2 regions of the Plantibacter sp. CFBP 8798 genome follow, and region 1 is predicted to be linked to the other one. Evidence: riboswitches for the same ligand, from Rfam matches in the RefSeq annotation. Region 1 holds a riboswitch; the other holds the start of a gene.
The links. A riboswitch is a leader RNA that binds a small molecule or an ion and turns the genes downstream of it on or off. The one in region 1 is predicted to bind thiamine pyrophosphate.

Region 2: linked by a shared signal. The riboswitch ahead of IFU30_RS10175 (ECF transporter S component) and the one ahead of thiM (hydroxyethylthiazole kinase) in region 1 are both predicted to bind thiamine pyrophosphate.

What each region holds. Positions count from the first base shown of each region.
Region 1 covers NZ_JACYTS010000003.1:710,278-714,919, reverse strand. The annotation lists gene IFU30_RS15920 (CDP-alcohol phosphatidyltransferase family protein) at 1-813, shown strand, start outside; gene IFU30_RS15915 (HAD family hydrolase) at 894-1,577, shown strand; gene IFU30_RS15910 (DUF1622 domain-containing protein) at 1,588-2,109, opposite strand; TPP riboswitch at 2,170-2,270, shown strand; gene thiM (hydroxyethylthiazole kinase) at 2,262-3,113, shown strand; gene thiE (thiamine phosphate synthase) at 3,110-3,820, shown strand; gene IFU30_RS15895 (bifunctional hydroxymethylpyrimidine kinase/phosphomethylpyrimidine kinase) at 3,817-4,642, shown strand, end outside.
Region 2 covers NZ_JACYTS010000002.1:669,719-674,360, forward strand. The annotation lists gene IFU30_RS10165 (energy-coupling factor transporter transmembrane component T family protein) at 1-92, opposite strand, end outside; gene IFU30_RS10170 (ABC transporter ATP-binding protein) at 89-1,486, opposite strand; gene IFU30_RS10175 (ECF transporter S component) at 1,573-2,202, opposite strand; TPP riboswitch at 2,239-2,347, opposite strand; gene IFU30_RS10180 (hypothetical protein) at 2,398-2,727, opposite strand; gene dinB (DNA polymerase IV) at 2,737-4,035, opposite strand; gene IFU30_RS10190 (acyltransferase family protein) at 4,118-4,642, shown strand, end outside.

The DNA of each region.
Region 1 (4,642 bases):
GCCGTCTACGTCGGGGTCGGCTCCCTCGTCCGCGCCACGCTCGACACGGTCCGCCAGTACCTCGGCGCCACCGGCTGGGTGCTGCTGTTCGCGCTCGTCGTGGTGGTCACGGTGGTCGCGATCGCCCGATTCCGCCGCGGTGCCGCGATCCCCGGCGACGAGGCGATGATCCCGGTGACCCTGCACGAGAAGACGCCGCTCGCGCGCCTCCGGACGCAGCTGTTCTCCGACGACGACTGGAAGAACCTGCCGAACGCGATCACGGCGGGACGTATCGTCCTGCTCCCGGTGTTCGCCGCCCTCGTGATCACCGGCTCCTACTGGGCTGCGCTCGTCGTCGGTGCGGTGGTGTTCCTGAGCGACGTCGCCGACGGACAGATCGCGCGCCGCATGGGCACGGTCTCAGCGCTCGGCACCTGGCTCGACGGGGTCGCCGACCGCCTGACCGTGGTCGTGGTCGCCGCATCGTTCGCCATCGCGCAGATCATCCCGTGGCAGGTGTTCGTGGTCATGATCGTCCCCGACCTCCTGCTCGCGTTCGTCGCCGTCGTCGCGTTCCGCGGGACGCCGGAGGTGCCGGTGAGCATCGCCGGCAAGATCCGGACGGTGTTCCTCTTCGTCGGCTTCTTCGCGCTGCTCATCGGCCTCGCGCTCGGCGGCGGGGATCCTGCGTCGGCGCTCTACCGGGTCTTCGGCGGGGTCGGCTTCGTCGCGATCCTCCTCGGACTCCTCGGCCACTTCGTCGCGGCGACCCAGTATGCGCGACGCATGGTCGTCACCTGGCAGCGACAGGGCGTCCGCGCGGCCCGCTGACCATGACGCCGACCGTCGTCGGAGGTCGCCGCCGGAGGGCACACGGCCACGGCGCAGGCGGTGTCGTTTAGGCTCGGAGCATGCCAGTCGACTATCCGGACCTCGTCATCTTCGACTGCGACGGGACGCTCGTCGACACGGAACGCATCTCCGTCCGGGTGAACCTCCAGCTGCTCAACGAGGTCGGCGGCGACTACACCGAGGCCGAGGTGCGGGAGCTCTTCGTCGGCGCCTCGCTCGAGACCTACGCGACGCTCGTCGAGCAGCGGCTCGGGAAGCCGCTCGAGGCCGACTGGATCCAGCGCTGGAGTGATATGTTCCGCGGCATCTGCGAACGTGAGCTCGAGGCGGTCGACGGGGTCGTCGACGCGCTCGACGGTATCGCTGCGACCGGGGTGCCGCTGTGCGTCGCCTCGAACGGGATGCTGCACGACGTCGTCCGCAACCTCGGGCAGGTGGGCATCCACGACCGCTTCGACGGGCGCATCTTCAGCGCGACCGACGTCGCCGTCGGCAAGCCCGCACCCGACCTCTTCCTGCACGCCGCCGCCGACTTCGACACGGCCCCCGAGCGATGCGCGGTCATCGAGGACAGCGTCGTCGGCGTCCTGGCTGCCCGCGCGGCCGGCATGACGGTGTACGCCTACGCCGGTGGCATGACGCCCGCCGAGCGGCTCGTCGGCGACGGCACCCACGTCTTCGACGACATGCGCCTGCTGCCCGACCTCATCCGCGACACCTGGGCGACCTCCGCGGCACGCTAGCCGCACAGCACTAGCTGCGACTGCGGAGCTCGGGGAAGCCGTCCTCATCGTCGGGGACGGCCTGCGTCGTGACGGTCGGCGCCGGTGCCGCGTCGGACGGCTCGAGGTCCTGGGCCGAGGCGTCCTGCTCCTCGGCGCGACGTCGGGTGCGTTCGCCGCCGCGCTTGACGGCACGGTCGAACAGCTGCGGGCCGGTCGTCGCCAGGCGCTTCCAGGGGAGGGTGCCCTCGATCTCGATCTGTAGCGAGAAGCTCAGCAGGGTGCGGATGACGACGATGATCGCGAGGACGAGTGCGTCGGTCAGCGAGGGCGTCGACGTGACCGTCTTCACGAGGTCGGCGGCCACGAGGATCTCCAGCCCGAGCAGGATGACCGAACCGATCGTCTCCCGCAGCATCCGGAAGGCCCGTGCGCCGTCGCGCGTGCTCCACCACAGGCGGGCCGAGAGGCTGACGGCGATCACGAAGCCCACGACCATCGCCCCGACACCGGCGACCTCGAAGACGATGGTAACCAGCTCGAAGAAGTCCATCCCTCCATCATCCTCGCCCGCCCGCTGGACCGGAAGCCGGGCCGACCCGCTAGGGTGGTCGCGAGTGACACGGGGTGCCGATCCCACGACGATCGGCTGAGAACACACCCGTCGAACCTGATCTCGTTAGTCCGAGCGAAGGGATGTCGCGAATGAGCATTCGCACACCGCAGCAGTCTGCCCACCCGTCCACCGACGACTCGTCCGTCGGCGAGTTCGCGAGCGCGTCCGGGGACCTCCTCGACCGCCTGCGCGAGCGCACGCCGCTCGTCCAATCGATCACGAACGCCGTGGTGACGAACTTCACCGCGAACGTCCTGCTCGCCATCGGCGCCGCCCCGGCGATGACCGACCTCCCCACCGAGGCCGGACCGTTCGCCCGCATCGCCTCCGGCGTGCTCCTCAACCTCGGGACGCCGCAGGCTGAGCAGCGCGAGGCCATGGTCGAGGCCGCCACCGCCGCGAACGAGGCCGGCACTCCATGGGTGCTCGACCCCGTCGCCGTCGGCTTCCTGCCGGTGCGCACGGCGCTCGCCACCGAACTCCTCGCCCTCCGGCCGACGATCGTGCGCGGCAACGCCAGCGAGATCATCGCGCTCGCCGGACTGGGCGCCGGCGGTCGCGGCGTCGACAGCACCGACTCGGTCGACAGCGCGATCGAGGCGGCCACCGCGATCGCCCGCTCCTCGGGTGCCGTCGTCGCGATCTCCGGGCCGACAGACGTCATCACCGACGGTGAGCGCATCGTCCGCTGCTCGAACGGACATGCCTGGCTCACCCTCGTGACGGGCGGTGGCTGTGCCCTCGGTGCCGTACTCGCCGCCTTCGCGTCACTCGACGAGGACCGGCTGCTGACGACGCTCGCGGCGACCACCGCGTACACGGTCGCCGCGCAGCTGGCGGCCGCGGAGAGCCGTGGACCCGGCTCCTTCGCTCCCGCCTTCCTCGACCGCCTCCACCTCCTCGATGCCGACACCGTCCGCAGCCTGGCGGTGATCGCGTGAGCGCCTCGACCACCGCGGACCTGGTCCTCGCGGCCCGTTCGCACGCCGAGCTCGTGCGCCGCGGTATCGCCACCTACCTCGTCACGGATGCTCCGGCCAGCGGGGATCGCGGTGTCCTCGACGTCGTACGCCGAGCTGTCGACGGCGGGGTGACCGCAGTTCAGCTGCGGGAGAAGACCGCATCGGCGCGAGAGCTGTTCGACCTGACCGTGCGTGCGGCGGAGGTCGTCGCCGGGCGGGCGCTGCTCCTCGTCGACGACCGGGTGGACGTGTTCCTCGCCGCCCGTTCCGCCGGTGCCGTCGTCCACGGCGTCCACGTGGGTCAGAGCGATCTCCCGGTCGACGCCGTGCGCCGCATCGTGGGGCAGGCCGCCGTCGTGGGGCTGACGGCGAACACCCCGGCGCACCTCGACGCGGTCGCAGCGCTGCCTCCCGGGGCCGTCGACTACCTCGGTGTCGGCGTCATCCGCCCGACGACGACCAAGCCGGACCACCCGGAGCCGCTGGGCATGGAGGGGTTCGCCGCGATCGCCGCCGCGACCCCGCTCCCGTGCGTCGCGATCGGTGGGGTGTCACTGGAGGACACGGTCGAGCTCCACGCTGCCGGTGCCGCTGGTCTCGCCGTCGTCTCCGCCATCTGCGCCGCCGACGATCCGGCGGCCGCCGCCCGGGCGTTCCGCAGCGCCTGGACCGAGGTCTCGGCATGAGTGCCGCGGAGCAGACGACGACGCCGGAGTCGTCGAGCTCGGACCGGGTGCGCGGTCGACGACCTGTCGCGGTCCGGGACACACCGCGGGTGCTCAGCATCGCCGGGACCGACCCGACCGGCGGTGCCGGGATCCAGGCCGACCTCAAGAGCATCGCCGCGAACGGCGGATACGGCATGGCGGTCGTCACCGCGCTCGTCGCGCAGAACACCCGGGGCGTCCGATCCGTGCACACCCCGCCCGTCGGGTTCCTCCGCGAGCAGTTGGACGCGGTCGCGGACGACGTGGTGATCGACGCGGTCAAGATCGGGATGCTGGGCGACGTCGCGATCATCGACACCGTGTCGACCTGGCTGCAGGAGACCGTGACCGGACCCGTCGTCCTCGACCCGGTGATGGTCGCGACGAGCGGGGACCGCCTCCTCCACCGCGACGCCGAAGCGGCCATGCGCGCGCTCCTGCCACACGTCGACCTCCTGACCCCGAACCTGCCGGAGCTCGCCGTCCTCGCGGACGAGCCGGTGGCGACGAGCTGGGCCGACGCACTCGCCCAGGCGGAACGGGTCTCGGCGCAGGCGGGCGTGATCGTGCTCGTGAAGGGCGGGCACCTGACGGGGACGACCGCGTGCCCGGATGCGCTCGTCGACGCCACCGGTGGTCTGGGCGACGACCGATCACTCGTCGAGTTCGACGGTCTTCGAGTCGACACGCGGAACACCCACGGAACCGGGTGCTCCCTGTCGAGCGCGATGGCCACCCTCGTCGCCCGTTCGGGATCCTGGACCGAGGCCCTCGGCGAGGCGAAGGCGTGGCTCACGTCGA
Region 2 (4,642 bases), on a different contig from region 1:
ACGGCCAGCACCTTCGTCACCGGATTCACGCGGTCGAGTGGCGGTCGATGGTGCAACACCGTCGAGCGGTCCGCTGCCGTGAGGCTCGTCATGCGGCCCGCCTCCCGAGTTCCAGCGGTTCGAGGAGGATGCGATGGTCGCCCAGATGTTCGACGACCCCCGCGTCATGCGTGACGGAGAGGATCGTCGCGCCGCGCTCGAGCTCGTGCTGCAGCAGGCGGACGAGTGACAACCACGTGCGTCGATCCTGCCCGAACGTCGGTTCGTCGAGGACCATGACCGCCGGCCGGGCGGCGAGGACGGTGGCCACCGACAACCGGCGCTTCTGACCGCCCGAGAGGCTGAACGGGTTCGCCTCGGCAAGACGACCGAGACCGAGCGCCTCGAGGATCTCGGAGACCCGCTCGTCGATGGCGGTCCGGGACCAGCGGAGGGCCTGCAGGCCGACACCGAGCTCGTTCCGCACGGTCGATGAGACGAACTGGTGCTCGGGATCCTGAAAGACCGTCCCGATGCGTGTGAGCAACTCGGTGGACTTCCAGCGGATCGGCCGGGATCCCAGCCTGCCGGCGAGCTGCGGAGCGGCGGTCACCGTCCCCGTGATCTCCGGCAGCAGTCCCGCCAGCGTGAGCGCGAGCGTGGACTTCCCCGCGCCGTTGGGGCCGACGATGACGGTCGCCGCGCCCTCGGGCACCGCGAGCCCCAGGTGCTCCTGCACCGGCTGCTTCCGCGTTCGACCGATCGCCAGGTCGTCGGTCGTGATGACCGCCGCTGATGGGCCGGACACCGGACGAGGGGCCAACCCCAGCGGGATGCCCGGCACCCAGACACCCGCATCGGCCAGGCGCTGCCCGACGTCGTCGAGGACGAGGTCGGGTGGCCCGTCGGCGAGGACACCGCCGTCGGCGTCGAGCACGACGACCCTGGTCATCAGCTCGCGCCAGACGTCGACGCGGTGTTCGATGACGACCAGGGTGGACGAACCGTCATCGACCAGCCGAGCGACGGCGTCCCGCACCTCGGCCACCCCGGCCGGGTCGAGGTTCGCGGTCGGTTCGTCGAGCAGGAGGAGCGAGGGGTGCATGGCGAGTACGCCGGCGAGGGCCAGCCGCTGTTTCTGACCCCCGGACAGCGCCGAGGTCGAGTGGTCCAGCGGCAGGTCCAGTCCGACGGCCTCCAGCGAGGCGTCGACGCGGCGCCAGATCTCCTCGCGCTCGACGCCGAGGTTCTCGCAGCCGAAGGCGACGTCGTCGCCGACCTTGGACAGGATCACCTGCGAATCGGGATCCTGCAGCACGAGCCCGATGCGACCCCTCGCTCGTTCAGGCGGAACGCCGTCCACGAGGAGCGAGCCGTGGGACTCCCCCTCGTCCGCACCGCCGAGGACGCCGGCCAGTGCGTGGATCAGCGTCGACTTGCCGGCACCGGACGCCCCCAGGAGGAGGACCCGCTCGCCCGGTTCGATCACGAGGTCGAGGTCGCGCACCGCCCAGGCCTTCCGACCGGCATGACGCCACCCCCAGTCCCGCGCGACGACGCGCGCCGGACCGGTCCCAGCCGCTCCCGGCACGATCAGACCTCGCGCCGAGCGTCCCGCCCCGACGCGAACCGACTGAGCGCTCCGGTCGACGCGAGTGCCCTGACGAGTGCCCAGCCGACGACACCGGCGAGGATCGCGCCCGAGACGAGCAGCGAACCGAGGTAGATCGCGTTGAACTCGACACCCTTCTCGAGGTTGCCCGACATCACGAGCTCGAGGAGCCACGCGCCGGCCCCGGCGCCGGCGCCGGCGAGGATCGCCGGAACGAGGCCGAAGCGCTTGTACGCGAGCGCCGCGAACACCAGCTCAGCACCGAGGCCCTGAGCGAGGCCGGAGTACACCGTCGTGACGCCCCATGCGTTGCCGATGAGGGCGGAGACGATCGCACCGATGGTCTCGACGAGGAGTGCTGCGCCGGGCTTCCGGATGATGAGTCCGCCGAGCACCCCGCCGAGGAGCCAGATCCCGACGGCGATCCCGCCGAAACCGGGCGTGACGGCGCTGGCACCCGCGTACCAGAGTGATCCGAGCGTGTTCCACGCCCAGAAGATGAGGCCGGTCGCGACGCCGAGCACGGCGACCACGACGATGTCGACGACCCTCCAGCGCAAGGTCCGCGACGCAGCGCGTTCAGAGGGTGAGATCTTGGTCGATGCTGACACGATACGTGCCCTTCCTGTAGACGGAAAAGAGCACGGGATAGCGAGAAATGGTCTCCCTGCGCTGGCATGATCCAGATCAGGTTCGACGGTCGAAGGCGAATACCTTCCTCTCAGCCCGGTTCACCGGACTCCCGTGGTGGCACGAGTCTAACCCCTGCCGTACGCAGTCGCACGACAGGGGTTCGACGGGGAGGGCTACTTCTTGAGGGCCTTGATGAGGCCGGCCAGTGCCTTGCCGCTCACCCAGATGAACGGGATCGCGACGGCGATGAGCGAGATGAGGTTCGGGTCGAAACGGAGACCCTCGTCGGTCTTGATGTAGGCACCGACCGGGATCGAGACGCCGCCACCGCCACCGCCGCTCGGGGCGTCGTCGCCGTCGCCCTCGGAGCCGCCGCCGAAGCCGTAGTACGTCAGCGCGACGGGCACGAGCTTCGTGCCGTCGACGTCCTGCTGCTCCCCGTAGGCTGCGGACACGCCGAGCCCCTTCGCCTGTTCTGCCAGCTTCTCCACGAGATTCGTCATACCGCGAGGCTACCGCTCGGTATCCACCGGTCCAAGGGGTTGATCCGTGCTCCCAGCACCCTGCGAGTCTCCGCGACTGCCGAGTCCGCGACGCCTCGGCTTGCCGAGGAGGGAGGCGGGAGCGATCGCGAGATCGCCGAACCGGCTCGCGACCCGGTCGATCGTCTGCTCGGCTTCACGCCACTCCTCGTCCGGGTCCCAGAGCCCGGCACCGGCCTCATCGGCGGGGACGAGCTGGTCCACCTTCACCCCGACGAGGCGCACGAGGCGTCCGCCGCGATCGAGGTCGTCGAACAGCGACGCCGCCTCGTCGTAGACCCGACGCCCGACGTTCGTGGCCTCGCCGATGGTGCGCGACCGGGTGATGACGCTGAAGTCCGCATAGCGGACACGGATGCTGATCGTCCGGCCGGCGTAGCCGCCCTTCCGGAGCCGGATCGCGACGAGACCGGCGAGGTTCAGCAGCTCGCGCTTGAGGATGGTCGGGTCGGAGACGTCCGTCGGGAAGGTCACCTCGTGGCTGACGCTCTTCTCGCGTCGTGCCAGCTCGATGCCGCGCGGATCGATCCCGTTCGCGAGCTCGAGGAGTCGGCGACCGGAGGCCTCACCGACCGCGCGCTGGAGCATCGACAGCGGGGTGGAGGCGAGCTGACCGATGGTCCGGATGCCCCGGTTCGTCAGCTGCTCCTCCGTCCGACCACCGACACCCCACAGCGCGCCGACCGGCAACGGGTGGAGGAACGCCAGGGTCTCGTCGGCGGGCACGACCAGCAGGCCGTCGGGCTTCGACAGGCCGGAGGCGAGCTTCGCGACGTACTTCGTCGATGCCAAGCCGACCGAGCACGGCAGACCGGTCGCGTCGAGGACCCGTTGCTTCACGAGCGCGGCGATCGTCCGTGGGCTCCCGAGCAACCGGACCGCGCCGGACACGTCGAGGAAGGCCTCGTCGATGCTCAGCGGCTCGACGAGCGGCGTGACCGACTCGAAGACCTCCATCACCCGGTCGGAGTACTCGCGGTACCTGCCGTGGTGGGGTGGCAACACGACGGCGCTCGGACAGAGGCGCATCGCCTGGGACACCGGCATCGCCGCTCGCACGCCGTACCGGCGAGCCTCGTAACTGGCGGAGGTGACGACCGACCGCCCCTCCTTGTTCCCCACGATGATCGGCAGACCGCGCAGCTCGGGCCGTTCCAAGAGCTCGACCGAGACAAAGAACGCGTCCATGTCGACGTGGAGGATGGGGGTACCGCTGTCGTCGGCATCGTGCGCCGAGACGCGACGCGACGCTCCATCCTGCCGACTCATGCCTCCATTGTCTCAGTCGCCTCCGACACGCTCTCCACAAGGGCCGAGGCGGGAGGGCCCGGCGACGCTAGGCTGTCCGGCGATGAGCACGCGAACGCGGACCGGGTCGGCCCCGGCGGTCCCAGACCTCTCCGGGCGGGACCTCGCCCTCGACCTCGTGCGCGTCGCGTGCGTCGTGACGGTCGTCATCGTCCACCTCCTGATGGTCGCGGTGGCCGTCGAGCCGGACGGCACGATCGGCATCTCCCGAGCGCTCGAGCAGCAGTCGTGGTTCGACACGGGTACCTGGTTCGGCCAGATCATGCCGCTGTTCTTCATCGTTGGCGGCTTCGCGACGATCACCGGCTGGCGCAGCACCGTCCGACGTGGTGGCGGGACCAGCGACTTCCTCCGGTCCCGGGTGTTCCGACTCGCCCTGCCGACGATCCCGGTCCTGCTCTTCCTCGCCGCGGGGCTGTGGCTCGCCGGGGCGCTCGGTGTCGACCCGGCCATCATCGAGGCCGTCGCCGCAGGCGTCGGCTCCCCGCTCTGGTTCCTGGCCGCCTACCTGCTGTGCCAGGCGGTCGCCCCGTTCCTCGCCACCTGCCACGACCGCCACCCCTTCCTG